3 regions of the Brenneria rubrifaciens genome follow, and region 1 is predicted to be linked to each of the others. Evidence: predicted binding sites of a transcription regulator. Region 1 holds the regulator's gene; each other region holds the start of a gene.

Region 1 (5,997 bases):
CCAGAAAGAAAGATTGTTGAACCTGATGCGCGATGCGTTCACGGCGGCCGGAACCATTCAACTGCGCGACAACCGGCGTCAAAGCCAGCAATAATCCATGACCGAAAAGAATGGCCGGTAGCCAGATAGAGGTGCCAATGGCGACGGCAGCCATATCGGTGGCGCTGTAGGCGCCGGCCATAATGGTATCAACCACACCCATTGAGGTTTGTGATACTTGCGCAATAATGACAGGAACTGCGAGCGCCAATAACTTACGCGCTTCGGACAGATACTTCTGCACAAACACCTTCCTTGAATTGACGAACCGGATAGCGGGATAATCGAACGTGGATAAATGCAATGCCGTCTCTGTGAGAGGCGAGGCTGATATTGTAACGACTTGCCGGAACTAAACCAGCATGCCGGAGATTAAATTCACTGAAAATTTAACAGTGATTAACATATTTACTCACTTTAGCCATGCGGTTTGGTTTTCCACTTAATCTGGGGCACACTGCATGACAGCCATTGATATGAGTCAATTAGGGTATATCGCTCAATACCCGTTTTATTTACATCCTTTTTCAAGAGGCAAGCGCCGTATGTTTACTGGTATTGTTCAAGGCACCGCGCCGGTGGTGTCCATTGATGAAAAATCAAATTTTCGTACGCATGTGCTTAAACTTCCACCCGAACTGCTGCCGGGGTTGGTCCCAGGGGCGTCAGTGGCGCACAACGGCTGCTGTCTGACGGTGACATCGCTAGCGGGCGACTGCGTCAGCTTCGATTTGATGAAAGAAACATTGCGGTTGACCAACCTTGGCGAAGTGAAGGCAGGCGATCGCGTCAATGTCGAACGGGCGGCAAAAATAGGTGATGAGATCGGCGGACATGTTATGTCCGGGCATATTATCTGTACGGCGGAGGTGGTGAAAATTCTGGTATCGGAAAATAATCACCAGATCTGGTTTCGCCTGGCCGACGAGTCGCTGATGAAGTATGTGCTGCACAAAGGTTTTATCGGTATTGACGGGATCAGCCTGACGATTGGCGAGGTCACCCGCAGCCGTTTTTGTGTGCATTTGATCCCGGAAACGCTTAACCGTACCACGCTGGGGCAGAAGCGGCTGGGACATCGCGTGAATATTGAAATCGACCCGCAAACTCAGGCGGTGGTGGATACCGTAGAGCGCGTGTTAGCCAGCCAACAGACGCCCGTGTCCGCCAGCGAAGCGTAACGGTATTTCACCAGCCGTTGGGAGGGGCTTTCCGGCGGCTTTCAGCAGACAGGACTAGCGCGGAACGCGTAATCCCCCTTCAACGCCATTTGAACTGAAAAGTATCTGCCAGAGCTGGAGATTCCGTGCCCGGAAAGCGCCTGCGCAGGCATTCAGATAGTAACCGAACATACGGCGGAAACGTGCGGAATAACGTGAGGCAAGATAAGGCCAGCTTTGCTGGAAGCGCTCATGCCACGCCATCAATGTGCGGTCGTAATCGGCGCCGAAATTATGCCAGTCTTCCATTACCAAGTAGGACTCGCTGGCCTGTGCAATATGACGCACGGAAGGAAGACAGCCATTGGGGAAAATATATTTGTCCGTCCAGGGATCGAGCTGCGAGTTGGTTTGATTCGCGCCGATGGTGTGCAGCAGAAACAGACCGTCAGGCTTGAGATTCTGACTGACGACGCGAAAATAGGCGTCATAATTGCGCGGACCGACATGTTCAAACATCCCGACAGACACGACGCGATCAAACTCATGGGTGAGGTCGCGGTAATCCTGTAGCAGAATGGTGACGTCCAGATCTTTGCAGCGCTGCTGAGCCAACTTTTGCTGTTCGCGGGAAATTGTCACGCCGCAAACGGATACGCCATAACGACGGGCGGCAAATTCCGCCAATCCACCCCAGCCACAACCGATATCCAGCAGCGTCATTCCAGGTCTGAGCTGGAGTTTTTCGCAGATCATTTGCAGTTTGTCTTCCTGTGCCTGCTCCAGCGTTGCCGCTTTTTTCCAGTAAGCGCAGGAATACTGCATGTAGGGATCGAGCATCAGTGAAAACAGATCGTTGCCCAAATCATAGTGCTCTTCACCAACAATCCACGCGCGTCTCCTGGATTGCAGGTTCATCAAACGAGATGCGGCGATGTGTAAGATGTCTCTCAGGTGGCGGGGCAGTTTTTTATCAAGTTTGGCGAGCAGCACGCGATGGAAAAACATATCCAACTGGTCGCACTCCCACCAGCCATCCATATAGCTTTCACCCAGCCCTAATGAGCCTTCGCGCAACACGCGTTTAAAGAATTCTGGATTTTTCACTGTGATATCAAATGGACGCGAACCATTGATTTTGATATCCGCCATACTCAGCATTTCATGCACTATGTGGAACCAGGATGCGTTATGGCTATCCAGTTCCTCTATATATGATGAACTCATAACCTCTCCCTACCTTGGGGTCGATAACGCGCCGCAAGGAAAACATAGACAATATTCACCCACGTTTGATACCAGTGGTAAATACTTATCGCCTATTCTCTGAATCGTCAGAGAAAAATGAAGAAGAAAAGCCGGTACGCAGCTACGTAGGGGCACTCATCATTGAGATAAATTCCGCAGCATCCGTTTGCGCGCAAAATTAAGGATAGTTGAAGAAAGCAAAATGCAGTTTTTGTAAAAATCGTATTCAGTTTATGACTGCTTCAGCCTGGGGACAAGTATAAATTGGCTGAAGCAGTGTCACGGAAAGGACGGCGGATGCCTGAGAGAAGACATTATCCGATATCAGGCGTGATGAGGGCGATCGCAGAAAGGGCCATCAACCACGGAACGGCGCTCAATCAGCGTCGGGTGGACTTCGATAACCTGTGCGTCCTCCCGTTTGCTGGTGATACGGTCGAGCAGCATTGAGAATGCGGATTGTCCCAGACGCTCTTTAGGCTGGTGGATCGTGGTCAGCGCCGGCGTGAAAAAGCGGGCATGGCGAACATTATCGTAGCCAATGACCGAGATATCCTGCGGGACACGCAACCCCAACTCGTCCGCCGCGCAGATCGCGCCCATCGCCATGATGTCGCCACCGCAGAAAACGGCGGTTGGGCGATGCTTCCGCGCCAGAATCTGATGCATTGCTTTATAGCCGGATTCCGGCTCGAAATCGCCCTGAACGATCCACGCGTCACGCACAGGAATATCCGCGTCTTTCAGTGCCTTCAAAAACCCCAGATAGCGGCCGCTGCCGGTGTTACGCTCCTGACTGCCGGGAATGGCGCCGATGTCCCGGTGGCCGCGTTGGATGAGGTAACGGCCTGCCATATAGCCGCCTTCAAAGGCATTATCAATGACGGTATCGGTAAAATCACTGTGCGCCTGTCCCCAATCCATGACCACCATCGGAATACTGCGATAGTCTTTCAACATGGTGAGTAATGCGGGAGGATACTCCGCACACATTACCAGCAGGCCGTCCACGCGCTTTTGGGCCAACATGGAAAGATAGGCGCGCTGTTTGTCGAGGTTGTTGTGTGAATTACACAGAATTAGCGTATAACCTTTGGCATAGCAGCTGTTTTCCACCGATTCGATAATCTCGGCAAAATAGGGCGCTTCACTTGACGTTGCCAACAGCCCGATGGACTTGGTGTGATTGACTTTTAGACTGCGGGCGACAGCGCTGGGTGAATAATGTAACTCTTTAATCGCCGCACTCACGGCTGCCCTGGTTTCTTCGGCGACGAAACGTGTTTTATTAATCACGTGCGATACGGTGGTGGTGGAAACGCCCGCTCGTTTTGCCACATCTTTGATCGTTGCCATCTAAAAATGACTCCTGACTTACCTGTTACCGTCGTAGGTAGTGTTAATCGTTTGCCTGCGTGTGAAGTTCTTCTTCCCGGCGAAAAAACCGGATTCAGTAGAGAGTGCCGAATATTATACCTGAGGGGAACAAGGTTGACGTTTCGACCAGGACGCAGCGCTACCCTGAGCCGCGGATTTTGTCCGATTTGCCACGAAAGGGGAAGCAGTAATTTATACTATTAGTGCGGCATAGGAACGAGATTTTTCATTCAACTTATGGAAGAATCGGCAGAGTTATCGGGTTGTGGTTTTAAACTATCGTTTGATGTTGAATCCCCAATCAAGGACACGCCTTTCTTCTCATCATTTGCCGTCATAGATAAAGGAGAGACTTATGGATACAGATCTTAAATTGTCATTACTGACAACCGTTGCTGCGCTCGCCATGATCATGGTATTCAGCTTTATCGCCGTATTGAACTGATTGGCGCTTACCTGCTCACTTGTTTCGCCGGTGCGTCTGTTTAAACGCGTTTTGGCGACTCAAAGCGTGTCTGAGTACAGACAGGGAGAAGGGGGGCGAGAGATAAATTCTTAGAACGTGACCTTTATTTTGTCTCTGTATTAAGTGGCAAAAAACAAAGCCACACAAAAAATGGCGTTTTTTTGTCGCTACGGCCCTCGGTACAATATAATTGAATAGATCGCGCTGTAATGGCTCATCTGACAGAGGCCCGTGGTTAATGCATCTGATGTTAGCCATCTTATTAAGGTTTGAGGAAGCAAGAGAATGACGACAACGACAATTGAAAAGATTCAGCGTCAGATCGCTGAAAACCCGATTCTGCTGTATATGAAAGGTTCTCCTAAATTGCCGAGTTGCGGCTTCTCTGCACAGGCAGTACAGGCGTTGTCAGCATGTGGCGAACGTTTTGCCTATGTCGATATCTTACAGAATCCAGATATTCGCGCCGAATTGCCCAAATACGCCAACTGGCCGACTTTCCCACAGTTGTGGGTGGATGGGGAACTGGTCGGCGGCTGTGACATAGTGATAGAAATGTATCAGCGTGGCGAATTACAGCAACTGATTAAAGAAACGGCTGAGAAACACAAGTCTCAGCCGGAAGATCGGGAATAAAACCAACGGGTGCATCGTGCACCCGTTTTTTGCCTAGCTTGCTTTAGACTCTGCTTCTGAGGCATTCTCATCAACGACTACAGGCCATCCCCCCAGACGTTTCCAGCGATTCACCAGCTCACAAAACAGCAACGCGGTTTGATGAGTATCATAGAGCGCCGAGTGCGCTTGGCTTGAGTCAAACTCGATACCGGCGGTAATACAGGCTTTGGCCAACACCGTCTGCCCCAACACCAACCCGCTTAATGCGGCCGTATCGAAGGTGGCGAAAGGGTGGAATGGGTTGCGCTTCAGGCTACAACGCTCGGCCGCCGCCATCATAAAACTATGATCGAATGTTGCATTGTGCGCGACGATTATCGCCCGGTTGCAACCCTGATCTTTTATCCCTTTGCGCACCACTTTGAAAATTTCATGCAAGGCGTCATATTCTCTGACCGCGCCGCGTAAGGGGTTGCTGGGATCAATGCCATTGAATGCCAGCGCAGCAGGTTCCAGAATGGCGCCTTCAAAGGGCTCGACATGGAAATGTAATGTTTCATCCGGCTGCAACCACCCATCCGTGTCCATTTTTAATGTTACTGCAGCAACTTCCAGCAAGGCGTCGGTTTTGGCATTGAACCCAGCGGTTTCGACGTCAACCACTACCGGGTAAAACCCACGGAAACGGCTACTCAGGGCGTTCAGGTCATTTTTATCAGCCATTATTCTCTTAATCTTTAGCAAAATGCAGCGGGCATTATGGCAAATTTTGGCGGGAGATGCAGTACACCCTGTTTATTCGACGCGACGGCGCTCGTCGCAGCGGTAAAGGGCGAAGAGGAAGAAAAGCAGGTGCCGTTTTGACACCCGCCGTCCTATTAGCGGCCAATACCCTGGCCGACGTGTGAATCCTCGATCAATTCGATTTTATAGCCATCAGGATCTTCAACAAAGGCAATAATCGTGGTGCCGCCTTTGACCGGGCCCGCTTCACGAGTAACATTGCCACCGGCCTGCCGGATGCGCTCGCAGGTTGCTGCCACATCATCGACACCCAGTGCGATATGGCCGAAGGCGTTCCCCTGATCG
Region 2 (5,997 bases), 1.9 Mb from region 1:
GTGCCGACCGAGTTACGGTGGCCTCAAACGATCCTCCTCATCAGCCGACCGAGTCACTCAGCTTCGCATCTGCGTCCACTCAGGCAATTACTTATGGGGAGCGCGTTCGCGAACAGGTTCGTGTGCAATCAGTTGCACCGGGAATAATCAAGACCACGATAAAACCGTTAAAGCAAGGTGAAGCAACTATCGCGGGCGATAACACGCCGTTTGCACGCATGCAAAACCTTATGAATCCGCATTCTGAGTATACCCGTCTGACCGTTGTAGGCGGCGCCTCGGCGACACGTGTGATTGGCACCAAAGAAGGAGCTTTACCGGAGCGCCCCGAAGCGTTATCCAAAAACACGCCCGCCCCGACGGCAATTGTCAACGGCGGGTATTTTATCCACAAGCCAGGCTTGATAGGTGACGATGGAAAGCACATCACCAACATTGGCGCGACGATCGGCCCAACCTCTCACCGAGGGGATCATCAACCGATCTCCCGGCTCTGGAAGCCGTACTATGGACAAATCATGATTGATGGCAAGACCAGTCTGTGCAGTGGACCGCTGTTAGCCCGAAACGGAAAGCAGGAGGCGGTGCCCTTCGGAGACAAAAAATTTATATATCGGCCAGACGGAAAAAATGAAAACGAACTTAACAAATATGGCGGGTCCATGACGCCATCTGGCGACCCGATCGAACGATCGGCGATTAGCGTTAACCCATCCAAAAAGGGATCGGGCGGTGATGTCGTCATGCATGCCTTAACCGCGGGAGGAAGCCGGAAAAATGGTGTCGCCATGGCAGTCTGGCAAAAGCTTACTCAGATCGGCGCAGACTCCGCTCAAGGCCATGCTCATTCGAGTGGGGCCAGAGGCAATGCGTCTACGCTCGCTTTGGATGGAGGCGGCTCGACGTATCTTGGCATACTAGACGGGAATGGCGTAACGACGCTTGCACATGGTCGCGGAGGTATTTCGGGCGATTCCATCCGGCCAACACCCAACGTCATCGTTTCGACACCAGCATTTCAGCGGCAAGAAGCGGGTCCAACGGAGGGCCGAAGCGGTCATATTTCGATCGATCAGGCGCCACAGGACGAAAAATGATGCAGCTATCAGTCAATGCGCTGATCTTCCTTGGTGAGTCTGCCCCGGATTTAGTGGGTCTGCTATTTTCATCTCAATGACGCCGATTGGTGACGTCTCAGAAAACGGTTAAGCGTTCGTCGCCTCTTAGCTTATTCGATCATGCTGTCGGTCATCTTCGGTTTGCGGATTTTCTTGAGGTCGTTGCAATCGGCTTAATGTAGGTTATTTACCGTTTTCTGAGACACGCCTAAGCATGTTGAAATGTAACGCATTATTCTGCCAACCCCCTCTGTTTTCTGATAAAACCAAGCCGTAGTGCTTGTTTCGGGTGAGCACGGTGAGAGTGGACTCACGTTTAATTCCCTACTTTTTGTGTTGAAATGACGTCAAGCACGCATAACTCAAAAAAATACTGTTCAATTCTCACCTGCCATTGTCCCCTTAGCCATTGTGTCGTCATCCCATGCGCATAGGGGGCGGGGGAAACCGTTGGCGGCGTACACGGCGCCGTCGGGCTTGCAGTATCGCCATGACCTTTGGTCGTCTAGCCGGAAAAAATGCGGCATTAAACGATCGAACGTCATCAATCGCAGGCGCGTTTTCAACGCCACGCAATGACGGTCGCAGGGGGGCGGGCAGAATGCCCGCCATAAAAAAGACAGTCGGCAGATGACGTTATATCTTTGCGGCAGGCGGGGTATTTATTTCAGCTTCAGCGTGTGAATGATGTTTTCCGCTGTAGTCTGTGCCTGCTGTTGATTGTCTGCGGGCAGGGTGATCTGTAAGGTCAGCAGATGGTTGTCCACTTTGCCCAGCACCACCGAGGAATAGGCCTGCTGTCCGCTGCTGGTGATGATACTGTCTAATTGTTGCAGTTTCTGCCCGTCAACCTCGATGGTTTTATTGGTTACAACCTGAAGGTTGGCATCACGGGTTCGCTGTTGATCTTCCAGGCGTTGCGTCAGTACGGACAGCGCCTCCGTGGTTTTGTCGCCCAGGATCACGATCACCGCTTTTTGTCCGTTACCGTTGGCGTACACATGCATATTGTTTGCCTGCGTCCCTAATTTACCGCTTTGATCCTGCATGTCGGCCGGCAGCGTAAACGAGATTTTCCCTGACAGCAGTTCAACCGTCTGATTCGCGGAGGCTTCCGCCGCCGGTTTATCTTGTTCGGGCGCGTTTGCCGCATCGTCCGTTTTGCCATCACAGGCCGCCAGCACGGTCACCAACAGGCTGACACCGAAGTATTTTACTAAGTTAGACATAGGTCCCTTTCTCAGTATTTTTTTAACAGGTGAGCACAGTATGGCACCCTATTCAGACGGCATAAACAAGCATTTTACCGCCAATATCGGCAACACTCGGCGGCGGATTCTGTTAGCTGTGGCCTTTAACCGACTGACAGGACGCCGTATCTTGCTGTTCACTCAGGTATTTCAACACCCTATTTAGCATCACACCATACATCGGTACGAAGAAGGTCAGGCTAATCAACAGCTTGAATGTGTAATCCACCAGCGCTATCTCGACCCAGTTCGACGCCATGAAAGGATCGCTACTGCGATAGAACGCAATAAAGAAAAAGGCCAGCGTATCGCTGAGATTGCCGAATACGGTTGAAACCGCCGGCGCGACCCACCAGGCATTACGCTGGCGCAGCCGGTTAAACACGTGAACATCCAGAATCTGACCCAGAACGTAAGCCATAAAGCTGGCGCAGGCAATGCGGGCAACCACGATATTAACCTGGCTCAGCGAACCGAACCCTTGCCATGTCCCCTGATAGAACAGCGCGGAAATAAAATAGGAAATCACCAGCGCGGGCACCATAACGGTCAAGATGATACGACGCGCCAGCGGCGCACCAAAAATCCGCACCGTCAGATCGGTCGCCAGAAAGATAAACGGGAAGGTAAACGCGCCCCAGGTGGTATGGAAACCGAAGATTGATACCGGAAGCTGTACCAGGTAGTTACTGGAAGTAATAATCAGAATGTGAAACAACGATAGCCAGATCAGCGCGCTAAGCTGCTGCCGGGGAGTAAAACGATACATAATGTGACCTTTTTGGTTATTGGGGTTAGGGAACCCAAGAAATCATCCTGCGCCGTTTTTTCCGGCGATACGGCGGCATAATACGCAACCGCTTTGGTAATGCAATGGTTGCTTTTTACGCAAACGTTGTCGTGGCTTGCGTCACAGAATCTCCGGCGTAAACTAAAGCGGTTTTTTATGACTGCCTGCCACCCTGCCACAGAGAACGTTGATGACCGACCTATTCGCCAATCCTGATAAAACCCTTGATGTTCAGGGACTGCGCTGTCCCGAACCGGTGATGATGATGCGCAAGACGGTACGCCAGATGGCGTCTGGACAAACGCTGTTGGTGATCGCAGACGATCCCGCGACCACCCGTGATATTCCCGGTTTCTGCCGCTATATGGAGCATGATCTGCTGGCGCAAATGACCGAACAGCTTCCCTACCGTTACTTGCTGCGCAAAAAGGGTTAAGCGACAACGCCCTGCATGACAGGGCGTTGAAATGCGTCAATCCTGTTTTTTAAGCAGCCGCAACGCGTTGGCGGTGACCAGCGCCGTGGCGCCGGAATCCGCCAATACCGCCAGCCACAGCCCGGTGATCCCCAATATGCTGGTGATCAGGAAAACCGCTTTCAGCCCCAGCGCGATGGTAATATTCTGACGAATATTCCGGTGCGTTGCGCGCGACAGCCGGATCATGCTGGCTAATCCTCCCAGACGGCTGTGCGTCAGGGCGGCGTCCGCGGTTTCCAGCGCGACATCGGTGCCGCTTCCCATCGCAATGCCGATGGTTGAGGCTTTCATGGCGGGCGCGTCGTTGATGCCATCGCCGACCATGGCGACCGGATGCTGCTGATTAAGCTCACTCACGGCGGCCACTTTGTCGGCAGGCAGCAAGCCTGCCCGGTAGTCGATACCTAAATCGGCCGCGATTGCGGCGGCGGCACGCGGGTTGTCGCCGGTGAGCATGACGCAGCGTATGTTCATATTTTGTAGCGCGGCCAGCGCGTTTCGCGCGTCATTTCGCAATGTGTCGCGCAGGGCCAGCAAACCCTGTACTTGCCCCTCTTCCTGTACGACAACCACCGTTTTGCCTGCGCTTTCCAGCGTATCAACCTGCTGTTGCCAGAGAGGAGCCAGCGTACCCGCGGGCAGTCTGGCGGGGGCGCTAACCTGAACTCGCTTACCCGCGATGGTGCCTTCCACGCCGATGCCGGCTAAGGCGCGGCGATCCGCCGCGATTGGCAGGAAAACGCTGGTGGCGCGGGCGTGTTGCACAATCGCCTGCGCCAGCGGGTGGTGTGAGCCGGCCTCCACTGCCGCGGTTCGCGCCAGCAGCGCCGCCTCACTCACGCCAACCGCCGGTAAAATATCGGTAATCTGTGGTTTGCCTTCGGTCAGCGTGCCGGTTTTATCAAAGGCGATAGTGCGAATTCCTCCCAGCGATTCCAGCGCCGCGCCCCCTTTGATCAGCGCGCCCTGGCGGGTTGCCGCCGCCAGACCGGAGGTAATCGCCGCCGGCGTGGAAATCACCAGCGCGCATGGACAGCCGATCAGCAGTAGCGTCAGGCCGCGATAAATCCACTCTTGCCACGGCTGGCCCATCAGCAGGGGGGGAATCAGAATAACCAGTAACGACAGCAACATAATGGCTGGCGTGTAATAACGGCTGAAGCTATCGAGGAAACGTTCGATTGGCGCACGTCGCGTTTCGGCTTCCTCAATCAGTTGCAGAATGCGATCGATGGCGCTGTTGCCCGGTTGTGAAATGACGCGCAGTTGTACCATTTTATCGACGCACAGGCTGCCGGCGGCGACTTTTTCGCCTGCGCTACGCTCAACGGGCATTGATTCGCCGGTGAGGGCGCTTTCATCAAAGCTGGCTTCCACATGCAGCAATTCCGCATCGGCAGGCAGTCGTCCGCCGGGGGCGATTTCAATCACATCGCCGGGTAACAGACTGGCAATCGGCACCTTAACGCGCCGCTCGTTTCTGAGCACGATGGCGTCTTCAGGGATCAGGGCCATTAAAGCGGTGACGCCTTGCCGCGCACGGTTGGCCGCATAGGATTCCAGTCGTTCACCCAGCATAAAGAGCAGCAGAATCACCGTGGCTTCTGTTGTGGCGCCAATCAGTAAAGCCCCGATGGAGGCCACGCTCATCAGCGTTTCAATCGCGAAAGGGGTGCTGGAGCGGGTAAGCTGTATGGCTTTTTTCAGTACGGGAATGAGGCCGACAACCGTGGTGGCGATAAACGCCATTTCACTGAGCCTATCATCCAGAAATGAAAGCCCCCAACTGATGGCGGTCAACGACACAAAGAGAATCAGGAAACCATATTCTTGAAAATAAGAGCCGTGCATGAAACGGCGTGAATTCGCCGCAGGTGGCGTGCTTGGGGCAAGATCATGCAAGGTGAAACCAATTTGCGAAACTGCGTTTTGTACCTGTGAGCGGACATCGTCGCGGGCGGCGACAACCAGTTTTTCGGTTGCGAACAACACATTGGCGCGTTCGATTCCCTGGAGATTTTTTACTGCATTTTCAACTTTACGGGCACAGCTTGGACAATCCATTCCAGTGATTTTCCAACTGAAATTCTGAAAGGCGCGGGGGCGGTCACTGTCTCCGCCGTCGGGGTCGTCCGAGTCGGCATTATCGCCGCTTTCCGATGCGGTGTTATCGGGAGTGCGACCTGTATTGATTGCGGCGGCAGGGGCGTGTTTTACCGCGCAGCAGCTTTTTTCCGCGCGTGATACCGGTTTGGCATGCGCCTGACAGCAGGCTGACTTTTCACCGCTATGATGGTGGTGCTGATGAGAATGCATATACTCCTCCTGTATTGATGATAATGATTTCCATCAGAAACTTTA
Region 3 (5,997 bases), 390 kb from region 1:
TAAAGGAATGGACAGCAAAAAGAACAGCAAGAAAAAGCCCTTGAAAACCGCGGCGGAAAAACGGGCGGATAAAAAGGCGAAAAAAGGTCAACCACAGGCCGACATCAATTAAACCCACGATACCGATCGGTAAACCCGCCTCCCTGCGGGTTTACTCCCGATAACAATCCAGCATCAAGCGCCGGGCGTCCCCAGTACCATCAGCAGAAACGCATACTCCAGCGCAATATCCTCATAATGTTTAAAGCGTCCCGACTTGCCGCCATGCCCGGCATCCATATCGGTATACAACAATAACAATCGCTCATCCGACTTCATGTCACGCAGCTTGGCCACCCATTTTGCGGGTTCCCAGTACTGAACCTGCGAATCATGCAGCCCGGTGGTCACCAGCATATGGGGGTAAGCCTGCGCGGTAACGCAGTCGTACGGGCTATATTGCCGAATATACTCGTAATAGGCGCGATCGTTTGGATCGCCCCACTCTTCATACTCTCCGGTCGTTAACGGGATAGATTCATCCAACATGGTCGTCAGAACATCCACAAAAGGCACCTGTGCCACCACGCCTTTAAACAGATTCGGCGCCAGATTGACAACGGCTCCCATCAATAATCCACCGGCGCTGCCGCCCATCGCGAACATGTTTTGACGATCGCCATAGCCCTGCCCGGCCAGCGCCTGTGAAACATCAATGAAATCGGTGAACGAATTCATTTTATTCAGCAGCCGCCCATCGTCATACCACTGCTGCCCCAGCTCGCCACCGCCTCGAATGTGCGTCAGCGCGAAGACAAATCCCCGATCCAACAGGCTTAACCGGCTGACGCTGAAATCGGGCTCCATACTGCTGCCATAGGCGCCGTAGCCGTACACCAGTATCGGATTCCGCCCCGGTTTGAAATGTTCCCGGCGATAAACCAGCGATACCGGAATTTCTACGCCGTCCCTCGCCTTGACCCACAGGCGCTCGCTCTGGTAGTCGTCCGGCGTAAAGTTTTTCACTTCGGCCTGCTTCAACCGTTTCTGCTGACCGGTATCCATATTCAACTCATACAGGGTATTCGGCGTGGTCATTGAGGCGTAACCATAACGCAGCAAGGTTGTTTCCGGAGATGGATTATAGGCGAGCCACGTAACATAGCTGGCATCATTGAAAGTAATGTCCTTCTCTTCCCGCGTTTGCCAATGGATCTGCCGCAGGCTGGTCAGGCCACGTTCCCTTTCCTCGACCACCAGCCAGTCACGAAACAGCGCAAAGCCCTCCAGCACCCGACGCTCACGCGGCGCAATCACTGTTTCCAGTTCGTTTTCGCCGGGCTTCCGCGAACAATAAAGACCAAAGTTTTTACCTTCCCGGTTAGAGCGCAGATAAAAGCTGTCGTTGTAGTGGTCGACGCCATATTCGTGATCTTTGCGCCGCGGAATAAACACCTGCGGCACCGCGTCCGTCTCATCCGCATCGATCAACAGCGCTTCCGTCGTGGTGGTGCTGCTCAGATAAATGATGATGTAGCGCTCTGAGGTGGTTTTTCCCAGGCCGACGTAATAGGTATCATCCGATTCTTCGTACACCAACGCATCGTTTGCAGGATCGCTGCCTAAACGGTGCCGATAAACCTGATACGGCAACAGCGTCTGCGGGTGCTTGCGCACATAATAAAGGGTGGTTGAATCGGTAGACCATTCAGCCCCGGCGGACACGTTCTCAATCACATCCGGCAGCCACTCCCCGGTTGTCAGGTCACGGAAACGGATGTCATATTGCCGGCGGGAAAGGAAATCCTCAGACAGCACCAGAATCTGGTTATTCGGGCTGACTTCCAGCGCCCCCAGACTGTAAAACTCATGGTTCTCCGCCCGCTGATTACCATCCAGCAACGTTTCCCACTCGGTGGTTACCTGTTCCGGCTGACGCAAATAGATCGGATACTCTTTGCCCGGCTCATAGCGGTTCTGGTAGCGATAGCCATTGCGGACATAAGGCACTGACATATCTTCAGACGGTATTCGTTTGACCATCTCGTCATACAGCGCCCGCTTAAGATCGCCGTAGGGCGCCATCACATCGTTACAGTAGCGATTCTCCTGCTGAAGATAATTCAGCACCTGCGGGTCGGCTCGCTGGTCGTCACGCAGCCAGTAATAGTTATCAACGCGCGTATCGCCATGAATGGTCAGCGGATGGGGTCTTTTTTCTGCTTGCGGTGCACTCATTACGTTCGGTTCCCCTTTTTTGAAAAGGCCAGTTTTGAAAGAATGTGTTCGGAAATAAATCAGGTCAGGGTGACGGGCAGGATAGCCCGTCACAGGCATCCTTTTTCTTTCATGCAGAGTGGCATGATTCTCCGGGGATGCCAAGCCAGACGCCTCCTTGTTCGACGTTCGCCCCGCAGAGCCCGCACGTTCAGTGACTGTGATGCGTACGCAAACGTTTTCGTTTATACTGCGCCGGTTTTTACAACCCGATCAGGTAGACGTTATGTTAACAATTGGAACGGCCCTGCGAACCGATGCCACACGCGTGATGTTGCTCGGTTCCGGTGAGTTAGGCAAAGAAGTGGCGATTGAGTGTCAACGCCTGGGTATTGAAGTTATCGCGGTTGATCGCTACGCCGACGCGCCCGCCATGCAGATTGCGCATCGCAGCCATGTCATTAACATGCTGGACGGTGAAGCATTAAAGACGCTGATTGAAGCGGAACGTCCAGATTACATCGTGCCGGAAATTGAAGCCATCGCCACCGATATGCTGGTGACGCTGGAGCAACAGGGCCACCATGTGGTTCCCTGCGCTGAAGCAACCCGCCTGACGATGAACCGTGAGGGTATTCGCCGTCTGGCCGCGGAAACGCTGGGGGTGCCAACCTCCACCTACCGCTTTGCGGAGAGTGAAGCGAGTTTCCGCCAGGCTGTGGCTGAGATTGGCTATCCCTGCATTGTCAAACCTGTGATGAGCTCCTCCGGCAAAGGCCAAAGCCTGATTCATAAACCGCAGCAGTTGGAGAAGGCATGGCAGTATGCGCAGCAAGGCGGACGGGCGGGCGGTGGCCGGGTGATTGTCGAAGGGCTGATTAAGTTCGATTTCGAGATCACGCTGCTGACCATCCACGCTGTTGACGGTGTTCATTTCTGCGCGCCGATTGGTCATCGTCAGGAAGACGGCGACTATCGCGAATCATGGCAGCCGCAGCAAATGAGCGCGCTGGCGCAGGAACGGGCGCAGGCGATTGCCAGTCAGGTGGTCAAAGCGTTGGGCGGCTATGGCTTGTTCGGTGTTGAACTGTTCGTTTGCGGCGATGACGTGATCTTCAGTGAAGTCTCCCCTCGCCCTCACGATACCGGTATGGTAACGATGATCTCACAGGATCTGTCTGAGTTCGCTTTACACGTACGGGCTTTTTTAGGATTACCAATCGGCGCGATCCGTCAGTATGGCGCGGCGGCATCCGCCGTGATTCTGCCAGAGCTTGATAGTCGCAATGTCCGCTATCAGGGGCTGGAAAACGCCTTACTGCCTCATACGCAGATCCGTCTGTTTGGCAAACCGGACATCAGCGGAAAACGTCGCATGGGCGTTGCGCTGGCGGCGGCGGAAACCACGGACGACGCGGTGACATTAGCGAAAAAAACCGCCGCAGCGGTAAAAGTCAGCGGTTAAGCGATAGCACAAAAAAGCCACCCGTGTCTGGGTGGCTTGTGCGCATCGGCTTGGTGGAATTACGCTGGCACGCCTTCAACCGCTTCGCGGGCCAGTTCGGTGATGCGCATGTAGTCGCCGCATTCCAGCGCGTCATTCGGCACCAGCCAGGAGCCTCCTACGCACAGTACGCTTTTCAGCGCCAGATAATCGCGATAGTTGTTCGGCGTAATGCCGCCGGTCGGGCAGAAACGAATTGACGCGAAGGGCCCGGCAATCGCCTGCAAAGCTTTGACGCCGCCGTTAGCTTCCGCCGGGAAGAATTTGAACTCTCGTAAACCGTAGTCCATGCCCAGCATCAGTTCAGAAACCGTGCTGATACCGGGGATCAGTGGAATCGTGCCTTCGTTAGCCGCTTTCAGCAACGGTTCGGTCAGCCCCGGACTGATGGCAAATTGCGCGCCGGCTTCGGTTACCGCCGCCAGTTGCTGCGGGTTGGTTACCGTCCCCGCGCCAACAATGGCTTCAGGCACTTCTTTTGCGATAGCGCGGATCGCGTCTACCGCGCACTCGGTACGCAATGTCAGCTCCAAAACGCGAACGCCACCCGCAACCAGCGCCTTTGCCATTGGTACGGCATGCGCCAGTTTGTTGACCACAATAACAGGAACAACCGGACCCGCTGTCAAAATCTGCTCCGCGCTCGTTTTCCAGTTTTTCATTAAGCGTTATCTCCAGCCATGCCCTCAGGCATCGTTAATAATATACACCCCCGATCACCCCGATTTTATTCAAACTCGTTCCAGGAGCGCCCGTCGCGGGTAATCATCGCCACGGAAGCAACCGGCCCCCAACTTCCCGCCTGATAGGGCTTCGGCGCGTCATTATCCATCGACCAGGCGTCCATGATTGAGTCCACCCATTTCCAGGCTTCTTCCACTTCATCACGGCGCACAAACAGGGCCTGAATACCGCGCATGGATTCCAGTAACAGACGCTCATACGCATCCGCCAGATGCTGCTGATTGAACGTTTCAGAGAAACTCAGATCCAGTTTGACCGTTTGCAGGCGATGCTTATGATCCAGCCCAGGGATTTTATTGAGAATCTGGATTTCAACGCCTTCATCCGGCTGCAAGCGAATAATCAGCTTGTTTTGCGGCAACTGCTGGTAGGAATCATGGAACAGATTCAGCGCCGGGTTTTTGAAATACACGACAACTTCGGAACATTTCGTCGGCAGACGTTTGCCGGTACGCAGATAGAACGGCACGCCAGACCAGCGCCAGTCATCAATATCGACACGAATCGCGACAAAGGTTTCGGTACAGCTGGTTTTATTCGCGCCCTCTTCTTCCAGATAACCCGGTACTTTATTCCCCCGAACAAAGCCGGCGGTATATTGCCCCCGCACGGTGGTTTCATGCACGTTGGTAGTATCGATACGACGCAGCGAACGCAATACTTTCACTTTCTCATCGCGGATACGATCGGTAGTCAGATCAGATGGCGGCGACATGGCTATCATGGTCAGAATCTGTAACAAGTGGTTTTGAATCATGTCGCGCATCTGACCTGCCTTGTCAAAATAGCCCCAGCGCCCTTCTATTCCCACCTCTTCCGCTACAGTGATCTGCACATGATCGATGGTGCGATTATCCCAGTTCGCAGAAAAAAGCGAGTTGGCAAAACGCAACGCCAGCAGGTTCAATACCGTTTCTTTGCCTAAATAATGGTCAATGCGATAGACCTGACTCTCGCCAAAATACTCGGCAACCTGATCGTTGATAACACATGAGGACGCTAAATCCGTCCCCAACGGTTTTTCCATAACGACGCGAGTGGGTGCTTTGTTTAACCCGGCTGCGCCCAAACCACGGCAAATCGCGCCAAACGTGCTGGGCGGCATGGCGAAATAATTAATGGTGGTGCGGTTTTTCTGGTCAAGCAGCTTACCCAGTTTGCTAAAGCTTTTCGTGTCTTCAACATCAAGATTGCAGAAATCCAGCCGCCCGCTCAACATTTCCCACAGCGACGCATCAATGGGTTCTTTCATGAAGGTTTCCAGCGCTTCATGCACTACGCCGATGTAGGCTTTTTTATCCCATTCTGCTCGGCCAACGCCGATAATCCGGGTTTCCGGGTGGATATGCCCCGCTTTTTCCAACTGATACAGGGAAGGCAGCAATTTTCGGCGCGCCAAATCGCCCTTCGCGCCGAAAATAACCAGGTCGCATGCCTGGGCTGTTGAAGTTACCGCCATTTTCATCTCCTCGTTGCTGGATGCTGTAATTTTATTACAGCAATTAATGTACTCTTTTTAACTACAGCCAGTAAACCGTAGCAAAAACTCAAAA

What was found. Region 1 encodes PurR, which represses purine synthesis genes. Its sites were predicted from a motif close to CANGCAAACGTTTGCNTG; they were not measured.
Region 2: a site for PurR is predicted at 3,254-3,271, ahead of tusA (sulfurtransferase TusA). Genes of this name have one in related genera too.
Region 3: a site for PurR is predicted at 2,425-2,442, ahead of purT (formate-dependent phosphoribosylglycinamide formyltransferase). Genes of this name have one in related genera too.

Annotation. Positions count from the first base shown of each region.
Region 1 is NZ_CP034035.1:1,688,726-1,694,722, forward strand. It holds gene EH207_RS07860 (MATE family efflux transporter) at 1-283, opposite strand, end outside; gene EH207_RS07865 (riboflavin synthase subunit alpha) at 585-1,220, shown strand; gene cfa (cyclopropane fatty acyl phospholipid synthase) at 1,275-2,426, opposite strand; gene purR (HTH-type transcriptional repressor PurR) at 2,772-3,803, opposite strand; gene cydH (cytochrome bd-I oxidase subunit CydH) at 4,180-4,269, shown strand; gene EH207_RS07885 (Grx4 family monothiol glutaredoxin) at 4,576-4,926, shown strand; gene rnt (ribonuclease T) at 4,960-5,631, opposite strand; gene gloA (lactoylglutathione lyase) at 5,787-5,997, opposite strand, start outside.
Region 2 is NZ_CP034035.1:3,821,634-3,827,630, reverse strand. It holds gene EH207_RS17140 (phosphodiester glycosidase family protein) at 1-1,097, shown strand, start outside; gene EH207_RS17135 (DcrB family lipoprotein) at 1,781-2,347, opposite strand; gene EH207_RS17130 (7-cyano-7-deazaguanine/7-aminomethyl-7-deazaguanine transporter) at 2,460-3,137, opposite strand; gene tusA (sulfurtransferase TusA) at 3,349-3,594, shown strand; gene EH207_RS17120 (zinc/cadmium/mercury/lead-transporting ATPase) at 3,631-5,952, opposite strand.
Region 3 is NZ_CP034035.1:2,074,322-2,080,318, forward strand. It holds gene EH207_RS09665 (S9 family peptidase) at 175-2,217, opposite strand; gene purT (formate-dependent phosphoribosylglycinamide formyltransferase) at 2,483-3,661, shown strand; gene EH207_RS09675 (bifunctional 4-hydroxy-2-oxoglutarate aldolase/2-dehydro-3-deoxy-phosphogluconate aldolase) at 3,721-4,362, opposite strand; gene zwf (glucose-6-phosphate dehydrogenase) at 4,428-5,903, opposite strand.